4 regions of the Paraburkholderia sp. D1E genome follow, and region 4 is predicted to be linked to each of the others. Evidence: riboswitches for the same ligand, from Rfam matches in the RefSeq annotation. Region 4 holds a riboswitch; each other region holds the start of a gene.
The links. A riboswitch is a leader RNA that binds a small molecule or an ion and turns the genes downstream of it on or off. The one in region 4 is predicted to bind cobalamin.

Region 1 (4,503 bases), 5.4 Mb from region 4:
CAATGGCACGACGTTTGCGAGTCCGTTAGGCGCTTGTAACCTGGGCTTGGTTCCCTAATTTGACGTTTGCTTCAACGTTTGTCTTCATCCGCCTGCAGATTTGCACATGATTGCAGCAGCGACGGGTCGCATGTGCGTATGCAGCGTCAAACAAGACGCTTGGTGATGAAGCGCCATTCGGCTTCGGTCACCGGCGTGATCGACAGGCGGTTGCCTCTGGCGAGCACGCGCATGTCCTTCAATTCCTCATGCTCGCGCAATGCGGAAAGCGGAATCAACGGGATTTTCTTCTTGAACACCACATCGACAAGCAGCCAGCGCGGCGTTTCCTGCGACGGCTTCGGGTCGTAGTAGGGGCTCTTCTTATCGAATTGAGTGGGATCCGGATAGGCAGTAGACGACACCTCCGCGAGTCCCGCAATGCCCGGCTCAGGGCAACTCGAGTGATAGAACAGCACAGCGTCGCCGACCTGCATCATGTCACGCATGAAGTTGCGTGCCTGATAGTTGCGCACGCCGGTCCACGGCAACGTGTGTTGCGGTGCCTGGGCGAGATGGTCGATGCTTGCTTCGTCCGGTTCGGACTTCATTAGCCAGTAGCGCATGAATCGAATTGAACGTTAAAGGTTTGAGAATACAGAAGAAAAACCGAGACCCAAAGAAAAACGGCATCGAACCGAAGTCCGATGCCGCTTTTGAATAAGGTCCCCGCCTTAGCCGCTAGGCCGGCATCCTGAACCGGGGGTTCAGAATTGGTCGCAGTTAGCAGCACTTCGGGTACATCAGACAGAGTGACGCGCACACCCGTGCTACAAATTTCCACAACCGTGCACATGGCATTGGTTCAAGGAATATATGACCTTGGCGAACCAGGCAGGGAGGTCAAACCGATTGAACTCAATTGTTTGCGTGAGTTTTTGCTCATGCATTCCGCTTGAATTCGCAGCCGATCTCAGGACCGGCCACTTGAAATTGTTCGAGACTGCTGGGTGCTTACTGCATGCTGTACTGCTGAATCACCGTACCCAGTTGTTCGTTCATTTGATGCATTGTACGCCGGATTTCTTCGGCGGGAAATGCTTCTCCGTGTCGCACGCTCGTTTGCAGCTTAAGCAGTTCCGATGCCAGCGACAGCGCAGCCATGACGGCAATGCGATCCGTGCCGCGCACGTTGCTGTTGTTGCGGATCTTCGACATCTCGGCGTCGACGCGTGCAACCGCTTCAAGCAGCGCGCCTTCCGTTTCCGGCGAGCAGGCGAGCCGATAGGGCACGCCGAGAATCGATACTTCGATCTGCTTGGTGGTCATGCATTTTCTCCATGGCGGGTGGCGTCGCTCTCCGCTTCGACCTCATGCGGGGCGGCCTCGAGCAGATCGAGCTGATTGTCCGGCTCGCTTTGCGCACGAGCTCGCGGCAGCTTTTCGAGGATCGCATTCAGGCGTACCTGGGCGTCGTCGATCTTTGCCGACAGCGCGTCGCGTTCCGCTTGCAGCGTATCGCGCTCCTCGCGCATCAACGCGAGTTCAGTGCGCGTGGCCTCAGCTTCGGCACGCGTTTGGGCGAGCTGATCTTCGAGCGCGAGCCGCGCTTCATTGTGGCGTTGGCTGATCGTGATCAGCTTGCCGATATTCTGTGAAAGTGTTTCGAGTTCGGTGAGCATCTGCTGCGTCCTCTAAAGACATCGCATTTTAGCGCGGAATGTCGCAGGTTCCGACAATTGTCTCGTTTCGAGACGTAACAACATCGCTTTGTGCAGGCTTTTATCGACCCTATGATGAAAAACGACTCGTGCATCGGACAATAACCTGCACATAACAGAACAGATTGCGCACGGATTAACCATTCTTGACGGACTGGAGGACCGCTCCTAAACTGGCCGCACTTTGGTGCCCGCGCGTGCTTTTCCATAGTGCGCGCAGTTAAACGGGAAGCAGGGTGCGCCGTTCGCCAGAACGCGCAAACCTGCGCTGCCCCCGCAACGGTAAGCGACCGCATACGTCATGCAGGTTGATCCTGATCGCGTGTTTGAAGCTGAACACGCGAGTGTGCCACTGCGCGTCACGCGTGGGAAGGCGGGATCGATGTGTCGCTAGCCCGGATACCGGCCAGAGGGAGAGGATCGCCCCCACGCAAACGTAAAACAGCGCGGGCGCCTCGTTACGCATCGGCCCGCGGGGAAGCGGGCCGCGCACGCTATCAACAGGAATGCCACCCCATGCTGTCCCCTATCGCTCGCGCGGCGTTGCTCGCCTTTGCGAGCCTGCCGCTCGTCGTGCACGCGCAAGCTGCGTCTTCTTCGTCGCCGTCTTCATCTTCTTCTGCCGATTCAGGGGCTGCCGGTTCGTCTCCCGCGGTGTTGTCGCCCGTTGTCGTAACCGCGGAGCGTGGACCGCAACCGCTCGCCGATGCGATCCCGCAGACCACGCTGTTCGATCAGCAGGACATCGCCGATACGACCGCAACCGATTTGCCCGGTCTGCTGCAACTCGCGCCCGGTGCGCAAATCTCGCGCACTGGAGGCCCGGGTTCCACCGCGAGCCTGTTTCTGCGCGGCGCATCGTCGACGCAATCGCTGTTGCTGATCGACGGCGTACGGGTCGATTCGGTGAGTCTCGGCGCGCCGCAACTCGCGCAGATTCCGCTCGACCAGATCGATCACGTCGAAGTCGTGAACGGCAACGTGTCCGCGCTCTACGGCTCCGGCGCGATCGGCGGCGTGGTACAGGTGTTCACGAAAGACGGCGGCGATCATCCGCCGCGCTTCAATTTTTCGGTGGGCTACGGCAGCTATCACACGCAGACGCAGCAGGTGGGCGTGAACGGCGCGCTGGATAAAGACGGCAACACGACCTTCAGCATCTCGCTTGCGCGCTCGAAAGACGACGGCTTCTCCTCGCTCAATCCGGCACAGGCGCCCAATGCGAATCCGAATGCGAACGGCTATCTGAACGAAAGCATCTCGGCTTCGCTGCGCCACAAGTTCAACGACAAATGGGACGCGGGCGTCACCTATCTCCAGTCGAACGGCAATAACAGCTACGACAACGCGTACGGCGTGCCGACCGATCTGAACAATCTGTATAGCAAAGTGCGGCAGGTGTCGGTGTTCGCAAACGGCAAGCTGACCGACTGGTGGACCACGCACTTTGTCGTTTCCGAAGGTGACGACCGCAGCGTGTCGAATACTAACGGCATCTACAACGGCCGCTTCGATACCGACAATCGCCAGTACACGTGGCAAAATGATTTCGCGCTCGCCGCGCAACAGAAACTGCAGGTCGGCTACGAGCATCTGGATCAGAGCCTCGACTCGGATACGTTTGCGGCGCCCGACCGGCATGTTGATTCGGCTTTTGTCGGCTATACGGGGCGCTTCGGGCGCAACCAGATTCAGGCCAATGTGCGGCACGATCAGTATTCCGATTTCGGCGGGGCGAACAGTTACTATCTCGGCTACGGCTTCGACGTCACCGAGCATTGGAAGGCGACTGCAAGCTATTCGGATTCGTTTCGCGCGCCGAGCTTCGACGATCTGTACTATCCGATCAGCGGCAATCCGTCGATCCAGCCGGAGCGCAGTCATTCGATCGAAGCAGCGTTGCAGTACGCGTCGCATGCGCTTGGCGTGATGCGTCTGAGCGCGTTTCAGACGCGTTATTCAAATCTGATCGACTACCAGCAGGTGACGCCCGGCATTTATCTGGCCGAGAACGTCGGCCGTGCGAAGGTGCAGGGGCTCGAAGGGTCGTGGAGCGGCCATGTCGGCAAGACGGATGTGCGCGCGTCGGTGACGCTGCAAAATCCGGTCGACCTCGATAGCGATACCGATCTCGTGCGGCGTGCACGGCGCTTCGCTTCGCTGGCGGTGAACCGCAGCATTGCGGGGTGGCGCGTCGGCGGCGAGTGGATCGTCAGCGGCGCCCGTGAAGATAGCAGCGGCACACTGGGCGGCTACGGTGTGGTGAATCTGTCGGCGCGCTACAACCTCACAAAGGCGTGGTACGTCGCCGCGCAAATCCAGAACCTGTTGAACAAGGACTATGAAACGGCCTATTCGTATAACTCGCCGCGGCGCGGTGCGTATGTCACGGTCGGCTGGCAGCAGCAGTGACGAACATACGTGCGTGAGAAGGCGCTGATGAACCGCAGCTCGAGCCCGATGCCTATCACCACGTTGCGCGTCATGAGCGCGAAGCGCGCAGCCGCGATCTGGCTCGCGCTCGCGGGAATCGCACTGGCTGTGCTGATGGCGTCGCTCGCGCTCGGCAGCGTGTCGCTGGCGCCGGCGCGCGTGCTGGCGGCGCTCGTTCCGTCGCACGGGGCGCATATCGAGTCCGCCGATCTCGCCAGTGAGATCGTGCGCAAGCTGCGCTTGCCGCGCGCGGTCGCGGGCTTCGCATGCGGCGCACTGCTTGCATTGGCGGGTGCGCTGCTGCAAGTGCTGTTGCGCAACCCCTTGGCCGAACCCTACGTGTTAGGCGTGTCGGGCGGCGCGGCGACGT
Region 2 (4,503 bases), 1.3 Mb from region 4:
CAGTCGGCTGTATACCAGCCTGTATGTCTTCCGGTTCATTCTTCTACGTCATTTTACGGATTGGTAACGCCCCGTAAAATATCGGACATCACGCCGACAATCCGTCAACGTTTGTCAAAATGCGAACCAATGCAACACATCCCACAAAATCGTACTTTTCCTATAGAGCACTACCGGGATATCACGTAGCTGGAGCGGGCGAACAGCCAAGCATCAACGGGGGATCGTTGACGAGGGCTTTGGGATAGACGGCATCGAGAGACGCCGGACTACTGTATGAGCGACGCACGCGGACCAGCCATAGGATTGATCCGAAAAGCAAAAGGGTGACCGAAGTCACCCCGATAAATATTGATGCGTTGATGATAGGGTTACGGCTTCCCGTCTCCCGTCCCGTACCACCGTACTCCCTGACCATCATCATCCACCTGGGCGAGCGCACGCCGCGCCTCATCGCGCGCATTCCCCTTGCCGATGTCGGCCCAGCGCTGCAGACAGCGGTGAATCTCCATCACCTGAAGTGCAGTCGCGCGGTTCGCCCGCGCGGCCTCGATGGCAGCACTGTGCGTCGTGTCGTGCGGCGCAGTGGCCGTAATGCGTGCGAGCACGTCCGCCTGCTCGCGTAGCGTCATCGTGTACATGACTTTCTCCCTCAGACACCGTTCGGTGTCGTCCTTGCGCTGGCCGTGACTGTGCACTGCGCTACGAAATGACCGGGATTCTGTGCATCACACATTCCCCTCGGCAAAACCCAATACTTCACGCCGTCGAATTCGACGTGGAACCAGTCCAGACGCGCTTCTTCCGCCGCGCGCTCCCAATTGACATGCGACATCGGCCAGTCGGTGCCGCAGCGTTCCTCGGCCTGCGCCCTGACGTAATCCGCGAACGCGGAGTCCCGCACCAGGACTTCACCCGACCATGCACGTGCCAGCGCATCGCACACGTCGCACTCCAGTTTCTTGAGCGTCGTGAACTCGGGCGTGAACGCCCTGCGGTTCTTCGACTGCGACGCCGGGATAAACCACGTGGCTTTTCGAAGTTGATGTGTGCCCGCCACTGTGCGGCGCAGATTTCATTGATACGCACAAGTGTTGCCAGCGTGATCCAGACGGCCAGTTCATGTTCGCGCGGGATTGGCCTGGCGATATTCCCACGACGAGGCCCGGTATGAAAATCCCACGCGTTACGGATGACCTGAAAGCGGTTGCGCGACTCAATGATCTCGCCATCTTCGAGAACACGCTCGCACCAGTCCTGATAATCCGCAGGCAGCATGCGCTCGATGTCCACGTCCTCAACCGGGTTCACCTCAAAAAGCAGCCTCCAGGGCTTGCGCCTGGCCGCCCACACGAACATCGCATTGGCGTACATGTGCAGCGATATGCCGGTCGAGATTTTCCCTGCGTCGATGAGCGTGCGGACTGCCTGCGAATGTCGCCTGGCGTGATATCAGCAACCCGCGTATCGCCAGAACCCGGCAACAGGTGCAGCTCGAATATCCGACGAACACCTCTGGCCCCGTCCGGTGTATTGTCCACCATTGCCTCGGGATGCCACGCTTCGAACATGGCCTTCACGGTCAGTTGTGATTCCGCATGCTCACGCTCCCGTTCGACCAGTTCCTGCTGTTGCCGTACAACCTGCGCCTTCTCGACTTTCAGCTTGTCCGCGACCAGCCTGCGCTGGCCGGGTCGCCACCGCGTTGTACACGCAGTTTCGTTTCATCAAGCTTCAGCCGGATTGCGGCGAGCGCCACGCGCGGCCACGCTCCAAGTGGCATTTCCCGGGACTCACCCTCGAAGCGGTAGCGATAGCGGACGCTGATTCCCTTCGCTCCGGCATGCACCCGGCCAGACAGGCCGGTGCCGTCGTTCACGACGCGGTCATGATCGGCGGCGCCGAGTTTAAGGAGCGACCCTTTGCTGATTGATTGCGAACGATTTTCCCCACGATATTCCCCACAAAACACCTGCCGTGTCCCGATGATACGGACAACCGGAGGCCGTGCGCCAACAACTAAGTTGTTGAATTCAAACGGAACAGATGTTTGTAGACCTTGTGCGACGCGGGATAACTTTATCCACAGACTTTGTCCATAAGCCTGTGGATAACATCCTGCCAAACGCGCCAAGTGCTTGATGTATTTATATTCTTGCGCGCTGCACGTCGGCGCAACCGTCACGACGGTTGCGCCCGTGTTATGCCATCAAAGGTAAGCGGACTTCGTCGCGCTACCGGTCGCGGGAGCCAACAGTTTGCTCCGCTCAACCAGGGCGCCGAACAGCAGCCCAATGGTCGTCCACATAATCACCTGCATTCCGATTGCCGCGACGCGGAATTTCCACAACAGCACCGCCGGGAAAGCTGCCGGCACTTCGTTGATCGTCGGCATCGACAGTTGCACGGCAGCAATGATCACGACAAACACCACGCCAGCCACGATCGAGCCATTCCACGCGCCCAGCTTCAGCGCCGCACGGCGCCGCACCTTCAGCGAGAACACCAGTGCGACTAGCGAGATCGCGATCATCAGGAAGAACAAACCGGTGCGCGTCCCGATCGTCTCGGGGTCGCCCACCGAGGGTGGATTCGCCGGATATTTGATGTTCGGGACGATCACCAACGCGATAAACGCGCCAAGCGCCAGCCATGCGGACAACGCGCGCGCACTCAGTGCGCCGACGCGGCCGTACGCAAACGCGAACACCAGCGAGAACAGTCCACCGAACGCTGCGCCATACGTCACCACACCCGTCAGCAGCCCGAGCCCCGCTTGCGTATCGCGGCTCACCAGTTCGGGTTCCGGCGCTTCGCCTTTGGCGGCATCGGCCTTTTCCTCGAAGGAGATCGCCTGATCGACTTGAGGCTCGCCCACCAATCTGGCGAAGCCGAACGTGAGCAATCCCGCGGCGATGCCTGCAAGCATCCCGCGTACCAACAATTTACCAACCATGTTCGACTCCGTTAGTGGCAGGGAAAGCCGAGCAGATGGCGGCCGTCGTGCACGAATTCATGCACATACATGCCAGGCACCAGCGAGGTGGCGCCTTCTTCCGCACCAACGAAATAAATCGCGAGCAACAGCAGCAAGCCGCCGAACACGACCCAAGGCAGCAGTTCACGCAGCGGAATCGGTGTGGGTTGGGCGACAGGCTGAGCCGCGGGATCGAAAACAGCGTTGGACATAATGGACATCTCCTGGGGGTAACGCGCCCCGATAGTCGATCGAAAAGGGATGGTGCGAAGCTCAGGTCTGGCTTTCGGCTCGTGAATGCCGATTACAGTGGCGCGACCGCGCCGGGCTCTCACCGGCTTCCGTGCTTCGCAGTGCCGCTATTCTACGCGCTAAACTTTGCCTCTCGGCAACGCAAAGCATGGCTGCATGCGTCCCGCCTTGGGCTGGCCTTTATGGGAATGAACTGAATGGACATACGGCTGTTACTGATCAGCCACGCATCGACCGCGGCGATGCGTGCGGCCCGCTTTCCCGCCGACGATCCGCTCGATGCACGCGGCCTCGCCGAAGCAGGTGCCGCGCGGGCGCGCCTGTCGATTCCGGACGACGCGGCGGTTTTTGTCAGCCCTGCCGTCTGTGCGCGCGATACGGCGTCGGCCTTGGGTCTCAGTGCCGCGGTCCACAAGGGACTGGCGGATCTGGACTACGGCCTATGGCATGGCCGCCGCCTCGCTGATCTCGCGGTCGAGGCGCCACAGGACCTCGGCGCATGGACATACGATCCCGACGCTGCCGCGCATGGCGGCGAGTCATTCAGTCAACTCGTGAAGCGTGTAGGACTGTGGCTCGATACGCTAGACGATGCGTCGAGCGAAGGACCACGCGATACGCAAAATGTGGTCGCCATCACGCACGCGCCAGTGATCCGGGCCGCCCTCGTATGTGCGCTCGCGGCATCGCCCGCCGTGTTTTCGCGCATCGAGATCGCGCCGCTCTCGACGGTCCAGTTGCGACGCTCGCGACGCGGCTGGACATGGTGGCCGGCGTCACAGTAACGGTGACCGCAACGTTTGCCGCGCGCAGACAGCCGATTCAAAACTCATGCGCCCGCTCACTTGCCTGAGACGACCAACCTCAGCTTGTTCGAACCGGCTCGCGTCAACGTGATATCGGTCCGCCTGGCGCGTGTGCCGAGATAAAAGTGCTGACGTCCAGGCGAATTCTGGTCGTGCGTGGCGTCTGGCAGACACGAAGCGATGTCCGCCGCGACGGCCTGCAGCGCATCCGCGCTCGAACCGGCGTCATGGTGCGGCGTCCACGTGCATTGGTAGCTGCCACGGCTCGCCAAACATTGCGCGTCATCGCCGTAGGGTTGTGCAACGCCTTTGCCGTCGTCCGGTGTGAGCGAGGCCAAACCGTCCGGCGCCGCCGCGACGATCCGTTTGAGCGACGCGCACGGGCTAGGCGCATCGTCGGCATTCGCGCTGCATGGCAGCAAGGCGCTCAGCGACACAGCGGCAATCGCTGCAGTAAGCATGATGGTC
Region 3 (4,503 bases), 360 kb from region 4:
CCTCGCCTTGCAAAGTGACCGCATTGGCGACCAGTCGCCCGCCATCGCGCAGACGCGCCCAACAGGCGTCGAGCACGCCCGGCACCGTCACGCCGCCGCCGATGAACACGGCATCCGGCACAGCCAGTCCTTCCAGCGCATCGGGCGCGCGACCGGCCACCAGTTGCAAACCCGGCACGCCCAATGCATCGCGATTGTGTTCGATGAACCGCTGCCGTTCCGCATGCCCTTCGATTGCGATCGCGCGGCAAGTCGGGTGCGCGCGCATCCATTCGATGCCGATCGAGCCGCTGCCCGCGCCCACATCCCATAGCAATTCACCGGGTGTCGGCGCGAGGCGCGCCAGCGTGATCGCGCGGACGTCGCGTTTGGTCAACTGACCGTCGTGGCGAAAGGCGTCGTCGGGCAAGCCTGAGGTCAGCGGCAAACGCGGGGCGCCTTCCGTTGCACGGCATTCGAGCGCAATCAGGTTCAGCGCCGCCACTTCCTGTGCCGACCATTGGTCCGCGCGTCCGTCGATGCGCCGTTCCAGATCACCGCCCAAATGCTCCAGCACGGTCATCCGGGTCGCGCCGAAACCACGCGCATTCAGCAATTCGGCCAGTGCTGCGGGTGTACGCCCATCGGCGCTCAGCACGAAAACGCGCGCGCCGTCGTGCAAATGAGCATTCAGTGTCGGCAATGGCCGTCCCACCAGCGAAACCGTCGCGACATCCTGCAATGGCCAGCCCAGCCGCGCGGCCGCCAGCGACAACGATGAAGGCGCGGGCAGCACCCGCAACTCACCTGGCGTCAACTGCCGCGCCAGCGTCGCGCCGACGCCGAACAGCATCGGATCGCCGCTCGCCAGCACACACACGGACCTTGTACGCTCCGCCAGCAACGGCGCGAGATCGAACGGCCGCGGCCATGTCTCGCGCCGCGCGGCGAGGCGCGCGGGCAGCATCGCCAGATGCCGTTCGCCGCCGTAGACCACCGACGCCTCCAGCAAAGCACGCCGCGCAGGCCTCCCCAAGCCGGCGAAGCCGTCATCGCCTATGCCCACTACGGTCAGCCATGCCGGCATGAATCCATCCTCAATCTGTATCTTCAAATATTGCGCTGTGCCACGCCGATCAAAGCGTCCAGCCTCGTTGTGCTGTTCGAAAAAAGGCATAATACAGCCGCCGGTGCCCTTCGGGGCCGAAGAGGGAACACAGTGCCACTGTGGCTGCCCCCGCAACTGTATGCAGCGAGTCCGCCTGCGCTCCGCGCCACTGGTTCGACCGGGAAGGCAGCGGCGGACCACGACCTGCCAGCCAGGAGACCTGCCGGCGAGACTGTTCGTGCCAGCCTACATCGGGCGGGGTGTACCGATGCCGCAGCAATGCCGCCTTGCGGCTTGCTCGGGCCGTCGCGCGACGCTAAACCCGGTGTCCGTCTTGAATCAAGCTTCGCCCTCCACTGCTTCGTCCGACGCGGCCCAGACGCTGCGGCCCTCGGCATGTCCCGGGCTGCTGCGCATCGTCGCCGCACGCGATGGGGGGATTTGCCGGATCAAATTGCCCGACGGCGAGCTGAGCGCGGCGCAAGCCGTGGTGATTGCCGACGTGAGTGAGCAGCATGCGGCCGGCGTGGTCGAGTTGACCAATCGCGCGAATCTGCAGGTGCGTGGCGTGCTAAGCGGGCATGAAGCGGCGTTGATCGCGGCGCTAGTCGATGCGGGGTTAGGTCCGATTGGGGCGGCCGGCGCGGTGGATGCTTCCCGCTTGCTGCTCGCGACCTCAGCGGATGCTTCAGACACATCTCGATTCGGCGCTGCGGACGATGTGCGCAATGTGATGGTGAGCCCGACTGCCGGGCGCGATCCATTTGCGCTGTTCGACACGCGGCCGCTTAGCCTCGAACTGCTCACCTTGCTGCAAACCGAAGCGCGTTTTGCGGCGCTATCGCCCAAATTCGCGCTACTGCTCGATGGCGGTGAGCGCCTTGCGCGGCTCGATCATCCGCATGATGTCTGGCTGGCGGCAACGCAGGCGGAAGACGGCGTGCGGTTTGCTGTTGGTTTGGGGGGGTGTCCGCCGGTAGTGGCGAACGCGAACATTGCCGTTGAAGCCGATGCGGCCACGGATACATTCCAGCATGCCGGATACGCTAACTCGCGTGACGCCACGGAACGCCCCCGCACGGATAGCACAGGCGCCCTCGCCGCCGTGCTCCCTGCGCAAGTCACTGGTCTTGTTCGTGCACTGCTGCACACGTTCCTCGATCTGGCCGCCGCCGATGCCACGCGCATGCGTCATCTGCTTGCCACGCATTCCGCCGATGCGCTATTGCAGCACGCTCAAGCGTATGTCGATTTCCCGCTATCACGCGACACATCGCTCGCAAACTGGCAACGCGGCACGCCTGCCGATGCCACGCTACGACTCGGCGCGCACGCGCAGCGCGTGGTGGGGATGCAGCACGTAGGCGGCCAACCGCCGCTTGGACGACTCGACGCCATCACCTTGCGCGGCCTCGCCACGCTCTCGCAACAGCAAGGCAACGGCACGCTGCGCATGACGCCCTGGCAAAGCGTGTTGCTGCCCGATGTCGCTGCAAATGCAGCACCCACCGTGCTCGCTGAAATGGACACGCTAGGCCTCGCCTGCGATCCCACGCAGCCTCTTACACGCTTGATCGCCTGCGCCGGTTCCACAGGCTGCGCAAAAAGCCTCGCCGACACCAAAGCCGACGCACTGCTTTTAGCGAATCGCTTGCCCGAGGGCATCGACGTCCATCTGAGCGGCTGCCCGCGCTCATGCGCCGCCGCGCATTGCGCGCCGTACACGCTGCTGGCCGTGGCGCCCGGCATCTACGACCTTTATCGACGCGACGGCCAGCCGGATTTCGGCTCGTGTGTCGCGCACCAACTCACGATCGAACAGGCCGCCGACATGCTCGACCCATTGGCACACCTGGCCCGGAGCCCTTTTGATGCTTGATTACATTCGCGACGGTCAGGAGATCTATCGCCAATCCTTCGCGACGATACGTGCGGAGGCCGATCTCTCGCGCATCCCCGCCGACCTCGAAAAGCTCGCGGTGCGCGTGATCCACGCGTGCGGGATGGTCGACGTCATTAAAGATCTCCAGTTTTCTGCAGGCGCAGGCGTCGCGGGCCGCACGGCGCTGGCACAAGGCGCGCCGATTCTGTGCGACGCCGGCATGGTGGCGCAAGGCATCACGCGCGCGCGACTGCCCGCGAACAACGAAGTAATCTGCACGCTCACGCACGAAGACGTGCCCGGATTGGCGCGCGAACTCCGCAATACACGCTCGGCCGCCGCGCTCGAATTGTGGCGGCCGCATCTGGCCGGCAGTGTCGTCGTGATCGGCAACGCGCCGACCGCGCTCTTTCATCTGCTCGACATGCTCGATGCCGGTGCGCCGAAGCCCGCGTTGATCCTCGGTTTTCCGGTGGGTTTTGTCGGCGCGGCCGAATCGAAAGCGATGCTTGCCGAAGACAGCCGCGGCGTGCCCTATGTCGTGGTTCACGGCAGACGTGGCGGCAGCGCGATGGCCGCCGCCGCGGTGAATGCGCTGGCGACGGAGGTCGAATAAATGACCGTGCAAGGACGTTTATTCGGACTCGGCGTCGGCCCCGGCGACCCGGAACTCATCACGCTGAAAGCGCTGCGTTTGCTGAAGGCGGCACCCGTGGTCGCGTATTTCGTCGCGAAGGGTAAGAAAGGCAACGCCTTCAGCATCATCGAGGCGCATTTGCATGACGCCCAGCAGCATCTGCCGCTCGTCTATCCCGTCACCACTGAAGCGCTCGAGCCTCCGCTTTCGTATGAAGCGATCATCGCCGACTTCTACGACACCGCAGCGCAGATCGTCGCCGGCCACCTCGATGCAGGTCGCGACGTCGCGGTAATTTGCGAAGGCGATCCGTTTTTCTATGGCTCGTACATGTATTTGCACGACCGCCTCGCGGCGCGCTTCGAAGCCGAAGTCGTTCCCGGCGTGTGCTCGATGCTCGGCGGCGCAGCGGTGCTCGGTTCGCCGCTGGTGTATCGCAATCAGAGTTTGTCGGTGCTGTCCGGCGTGTTGCCCGAAGACGAATTGCGCCGGCGCCTCGCCGATGCGGACGCTGCCGTCATCATGAAACTCGGCCGCAATTTCGATAAGGTGCGGCGCGTGCTCGGCGAGCTGGGGCTCGCGCATCGTGCGCTTTACGTCGAACGCGCGACGATGGGCAATCAGCGCATCGTGCCGCTCGCCGAAGTCGATCCGATGGCGTCGCCGTATTTTTCGCTGCTCGTCGTGCCGGGGGAAAAATGGCAAGCATGACGCCACCCGCGATTGTGATTCTCGGTTCGGGCGCGCTGGCGACTGCGCGGCGTATCCAGGCGTTGTATGCGGGTTGTCAGGTGCACGCCTTCCAGGGACGAGTCGAGGCTGATGTTTCTTATACGGAGCTCGGCGCTCATTTGCGTGATCTATATGCGCGAGGCACGCCGATTGTCGCGTTGTGCG
Region 4 (4,503 bases):
CCCCTTGGGGGATTGGAGGACGCGGACATTGCTCAGAACTCCACGCCGCGCTGCGCTTTCACGCCTTGCTCGCGATACGGGTGCTTGACGATGCGCATTTCGGTGACGAGGTCGGCGGCTTCGATCAACGCGTCCGGCGCGTGGCGGCCGGTCACCACCACGTGCAGCATGTGAGCACGGGCGTTCAGGACCGACAGCACTTCGTCGAGCGGCAGGTATTCGTACTTCAGCACGGTGTTCAGTTCGTCGAGGATCACCATGTGATAGTCGCCGCTCTCGATCATGCGGCGCGCTTCGTCCCAGCCTTTGCGCGCGGTGGCGATGTCGGCGTCGCGATTCTGCGTGTTCCAGGTGTAGCCGTCGCCCATCGTGACGAAGTCGCAATTGGCGATCGCACCGAGGAAGTCGCGCTCCGAGGTATGCAACGCGCCTTTGATGAATTGCACGACGCCGAGGCGCATGCCATGCCCAAGCACGCGCACGGCCATACCAAACGCTGCCGTGGTTTTGCCTTTGCCGGTGCCGGTGTTGACGATCAGCAGACCTTTTTCGACGGTGGCGCTGGCCTGCTTTTTCTCGTGACCTTCGCGCCGGCGCTCGGTCATGCGTTGATGCGATTCGGGATCAGTCTTCATGAAAGGTCCTGTTTTTGGGTGTCGTTGTTTGTCGGTTCGCCGGCGGGGTGGACGGTGGTTGAGGCTATCGCTACCGTGACGCCGTTGCGAATGGTTTTGCGCACGAGTAGCCGTGCGTTCGCGGCACTGAGTGCAATCGACGCAGGTGAGGCGATTGGGGCAGCCGATTCAGCCGATGCAACTGACGCAAATGTCGACGCGTGGGCGGCGCCTGGTGCGCTGGCCGCCTCAGATTCGGCCGCTGCGGCGAGCAACGCGCACGGTTCGCAGACGCCGTCTATGCCCAGATGCTCGCGTGCTGCCGCCGACGGATCGTCCACCGCTATCGCCGCAATCTGCGCGCGGCTGAACAGCATCAGCGGCAGGGCATGACGCGCGCAGAATTCGAGCAAGCCGGCTTCGTGGGCTTTGGTGTCGATCGAGGCAACCGTGCTGATTTCATCGAATGTGTGCGAGCCGAGTGTGGCGCGCACGGCCGCTTCAATCTCCTCAGCCGGGCTGTGCAGGCGGCAACCGATGCCGACAGTGAGCGTTTTCATTGCGCGTCCAACCCGCCCACCGTACTGGCATTCACAGCATCCCGCGCCAAAGCCAGCGAAGCCACTCCGCCGATCACCACGATCGCCGGCGATCCGAGTCCGGCACGCGAGACTGTATCCGCGAACTCGCCGAGCCGCGCGAGCACGTGCCGTTGCTCAGGACGCGTCGCCGATTCGATCGCCGCGGACGGCGTATCGGCGCTCATGCCGGCCGCGAGCAACGCGGCGGCAATATCGTTCAGGCGACGCATGCCCATGTAAATCACCAACGTCATCCGCGTGGCGACGAGCGCGGCCCAGTCCGGCTCGCCACTGCCGGCGCCGTGTCCGGTGACGAACACCACGCCTTGCGCGTAATCGCGATGCGTCACAGGAATACCGATTGCCGCGGGCGCTGCAATCCCGGCGGTGATGCCGTTGATCACGTCCACGCTGATGCCCGCGGCATGCAGCGCCTGCTGTTCTTCGCCGCCGCGGCCGAACACGAACGGATCGCCCCCTTTCAAACGCGCGACGCTGCGCCCGGCCTGCACATGTTCGAGCATCTGCGCGACGATGCCGGCCTGCGGTGTCGACGGATGCCCGCCACGTTTGCCGACGTACACGATCTGCGCGTCGGCGCGCGCGAATTGCAGCACGTCGGGGTTCACCAGATCGTCGACCAGCACCACATCGGCTTGCGCCAGGGCGCGCGTTGCCTTGAGCGTCATCAGTTCGACGTCACCGGGGCCTGCGCCGATCAGCCAGGCGCGGCTCATCGCGGCGCGCATGGCGTGCGCCATGTCATGACAAGCGGGAACGGGTGAGACGCGAAGAGGCCCGGGGCGGCAGAAATTGAGGTCATGCGGTGCGACAGGGTACGCGCGACGAAAAACGCTGCTCGCCGCGTTTCCCACGGGAAAACGCCAACGGCCGCGCCACGTCGTGCTTCAGCGCCTTCACATCCGTCCCTCGCGGATTCCGGCGGACGGCAGCGTGACGTTCACTGCCTCCGCGTCTGGCCGGTATCCGGGCTGGCGGCCTCATGCGTTTTGCCTTCCCGTCCAGATTCGTCAGACAGTGGCATCAAAAACGCATGCGCGATGCGAAAGCACCGCAGGTCGCTTACCGTTGCGGGGACAGCACAGGTTGAGCGCAGCGAGCGCGGCCTGTTTCCCGTTTAACTGCACATGCGAACGCATGTGCGGGCACCAAACGCGCGCATACGATAGCACACGGCAGGCCGCGCCGGCACTGCGGAAAGGCCCTGCGGACGCCTGCGTTTCCTTGACGGCACGGGGCGCTCGGCCTAAACTCGCACGCACTTTGGTGCTCGCATGCGCGCTCGTGCGCATGCAGTTAAACGGGAAACAGGGTGCCCACCTGCAATGGATCGGGTCAACCTGTGCTGCCCCCGCAACGGTAAGCGAAAAGCGGTTCCAGGTTGTTTGCCTGGCGCCGCGGAGCCGGCTTCGATGTCCACGCGCAAGGCCGCGTCGGCATATAACCACTGGGCGAGAAACCACTCGCCCGGGAAGGGGAAGCGGCGCTTTCGCCAGCCCGGATACCGGCCAGACTACGAAGAATGACCACCGCGGGGATGCGGCGGCGCGTTCATGACCTCATTCCCGTTTTCTGTTTTCTGTTGCCCCGGCAACGCCGTTGTTCGTCCTCGTGTCTGGTTATTGTCGTGGCTTAGGGCATGCGCCCCGTTTGCACGGCCTATACAGCCAGACGCGCAGGCGCATCGGCGTGCACATGCAACTCCTACGGATGGACCTCACGATGCAAACTCAAATGCGCAAGATCCCCGTCACCATCGTCACGGGCTTTCTCGGCAGCGGCAAGACCACGCTGTTGCGGCACATTCTTCAGCATGCGGGCGGCAAGCGCATCGCGGTGATCGTCAACGAATTCGGCGAACTCGGGATCGACGGGGAAATCCTCAAGGGTTGTGGCATCGGTTGCGATGAAAACGGCGTCGAGACCGAAGGGCAACTGTATGAGCTTGCGAACGGTTGCCTGTGTTGCACCGTGCAGGAAGAGTTTTTCCCGGTGATGGAAAAACTGGTGGAGCGACGCGAGCAGATCGATCACGTGCTGATCGAGACATCCGGTCTCGCGTTGCCGAAGCCGCTGGTGCAGGCGTTCAACTGGCCGCAGATCAAGAACAGCTTTACCGTCGACGCGGTCGTCACCGTAGTCGACGGCCCGGCCACGGCGAGCGGCCAGTTCGCCGACAATCCGGCCGCCGTGGATGCGCAACGCCAGGCCGATCCGAATCTCGACCATGAATCGCCGCTGCATGAGCTGTTCGAAGACCAGTTGTCGGCAGCCGATCTGGTGATTCTGAACAAAACGGATTTGCTCGACGACGCACAGCAAGCTTCTGTCGAAAGTTCGATTCGTGAAGAAATTCCGCCGCAAGTGAAGATCGTGCGCGCGCAGATGGGCCAGCTCGATCTGCATACGTTGCTCGGCCTCGAAACGGCCTCGGAAGAAACGATTCACCTGCGCCACGACCATCACGGTTCGGCCGAAGATGCCGATCACCATCACGACGAATTCGATTCGGTGGTGGTGCATGCGAATGTTTCGTCGCGCGAGACTGTGATCGCCGCGTTGCAAGGGCTCGTCGAAACGAACACGATTTACCGCGTTAAAGGTTTCGCGGCATTGCCGGGCGCCGCGATGCGTCTGGTGATCCAGGGCGTGGGCCGTCGTTTCGATAGTTATTTCGACCGGCGCTGGCAAGCGGGTGAAACGGGCGAGGGCGTGCAAAGCCGCTTCGTGCTGATCGGCGAAGACCTCGACCAGGCCACGCTGCAACAGACATTCGACGCCGCTTTGGGCGCCGTGGCGAACGCCCAACCGCAACAGGCGTAACCGGTCATGCATCTGCTGCGCACTACGCCGGGCGGTTTTGTCGACGATACGCAAGGCGTGATCCGCATCGATCAGCAGCCCGCCGATATCGTGGTGCTCAGCTCCGCCGATACCACGCTGTCGCTGCTGGCGAGCGTGGTGCCTCGTCTGGGCGAGGGTTTTCCGAGCGTACGGCTCGCGAACGTCACGTATTTGCGGCAACCGGCCTCAGTCGATTTCTATGTCGAAGACGTGTTGCAGCATGCGCGTGTCGTAGTGGTCGATCACCTCGGCGGCGAGGCGTACTGGCCGTATGGAATCGAACAGGTGGTCGCGCTCGCCGAGCGCAAGCAGCAGACGCTCGCGATGTTCTCCGGCGATCTTCAGGAAGATCCGAACCTGCTCGCGCGCAGCACTGCCGGCGCCGATCTGTGTCATCAGTTATGGCGCTATCTGCGTGAAGGCGGGCCGCAGAATGCCGAGGC

Region 1: it holds a riboswitch for cobalamin, as region 4 does, so the genes downstream of both, ACUN0E_RS37435 (TonB-dependent receptor domain-containing protein) here and cobW (cobalamin biosynthesis protein CobW) in region 4, are expected to answer to the same signal.
Region 2: it holds a riboswitch for cobalamin, as region 4 does, so the genes downstream of both, ACUN0E_RS07515 (CbtB domain-containing protein) here and cobW (cobalamin biosynthesis protein CobW) in region 4, are expected to answer to the same signal.
Region 3: it holds a riboswitch for cobalamin, as region 4 does, so the genes downstream of both, ACUN0E_RS14580 (precorrin-3B synthase) here and cobW (cobalamin biosynthesis protein CobW) in region 4, are expected to answer to the same signal.

Annotation. Positions count from the first base shown of each region.
Region 1 is NZ_JBQYMB010000001.1:8,319,338-8,323,840, reverse strand. Features, by position in the region: gene ACUN0E_RS37455 (EVE domain-containing protein) at 147-605, opposite strand; RNA gene ssrS (6S RNA) at 702-883, opposite strand; gene ACUN0E_RS37445 (cell division protein ZapA) at 994-1,308, opposite strand; gene ACUN0E_RS37440 (ATPase) at 1,305-1,661, opposite strand; cobalamin riboswitch at 1,869-2,125, shown strand; gene ACUN0E_RS37435 (TonB-dependent receptor domain-containing protein) at 2,217-4,112, shown strand; gene ACUN0E_RS37430 (FecCD family ABC transporter permease) at 4,140-4,503, shown strand, end outside.
Region 2 is NZ_JBQYMB010000001.1:1,620,264-1,624,766, reverse strand. Features, by position in the region: gene ACUN0E_RS07540 (hemagglutinin repeat-containing protein) at 1-39, opposite strand, end outside; gene ACUN0E_RS07535 (hypothetical protein) at 372-641, opposite strand; gene ACUN0E_RS07530 (hypothetical protein) at 653-1,060, opposite strand; gene ACUN0E_RS07525 (Arm DNA-binding domain-containing protein) at 1,661-2,185, opposite strand; gene ACUN0E_RS07520 (CbtA family protein) at 2,210-2,956, opposite strand; gene ACUN0E_RS07515 (CbtB domain-containing protein) at 2,968-3,189, opposite strand; adenosylcobalamin (AdoCbl) riboswitch at 3,243-3,330, opposite strand; gene ACUN0E_RS07510 (histidine phosphatase family protein) at 3,427-4,014, shown strand; gene ACUN0E_RS07505 (hypothetical protein) at 4,071-4,503, opposite strand, start outside.
Region 3 is NZ_JBQYMB010000001.1:3,235,792-3,240,294, forward strand. Features, by position in the region: gene cbiE (precorrin-6y C5,15-methyltransferase (decarboxylating) subunit CbiE) at 1-1,066, opposite strand, end outside; cobalamin riboswitch at 1,151-1,329, shown strand; gene ACUN0E_RS14580 (precorrin-3B synthase) at 1,413-2,966, shown strand; gene ACUN0E_RS14585 (precorrin-8X methylmutase) at 2,959-3,585, shown strand; gene ACUN0E_RS14590 (precorrin-2 C(20)-methyltransferase) at 3,586-4,317, shown strand; gene cobJ (precorrin-3B C(17)-methyltransferase) at 4,314-4,503, shown strand, end outside.
Region 4 is NZ_JBQYMB010000001.1:2,879,705-2,884,207, forward strand. Features, by position in the region: gene ACUN0E_RS13010 (cobyrinate a,c-diamide synthase) at 1-29, opposite strand, end outside; gene cobO (cob(I)yrinic acid a,c-diamide adenosyltransferase) at 33-635, opposite strand; gene ACUN0E_RS13020 (cobalamin biosynthesis protein) at 632-1,174, opposite strand; gene cobA (uroporphyrinogen-III C-methyltransferase) at 1,171-1,932, opposite strand; cobalamin riboswitch at 2,157-2,384, opposite strand; cobalamin riboswitch at 2,464-2,743, shown strand; gene cobW (cobalamin biosynthesis protein CobW) at 2,939-4,039, shown strand; gene cobN (cobaltochelatase subunit CobN) at 4,046-4,503, shown strand, end outside.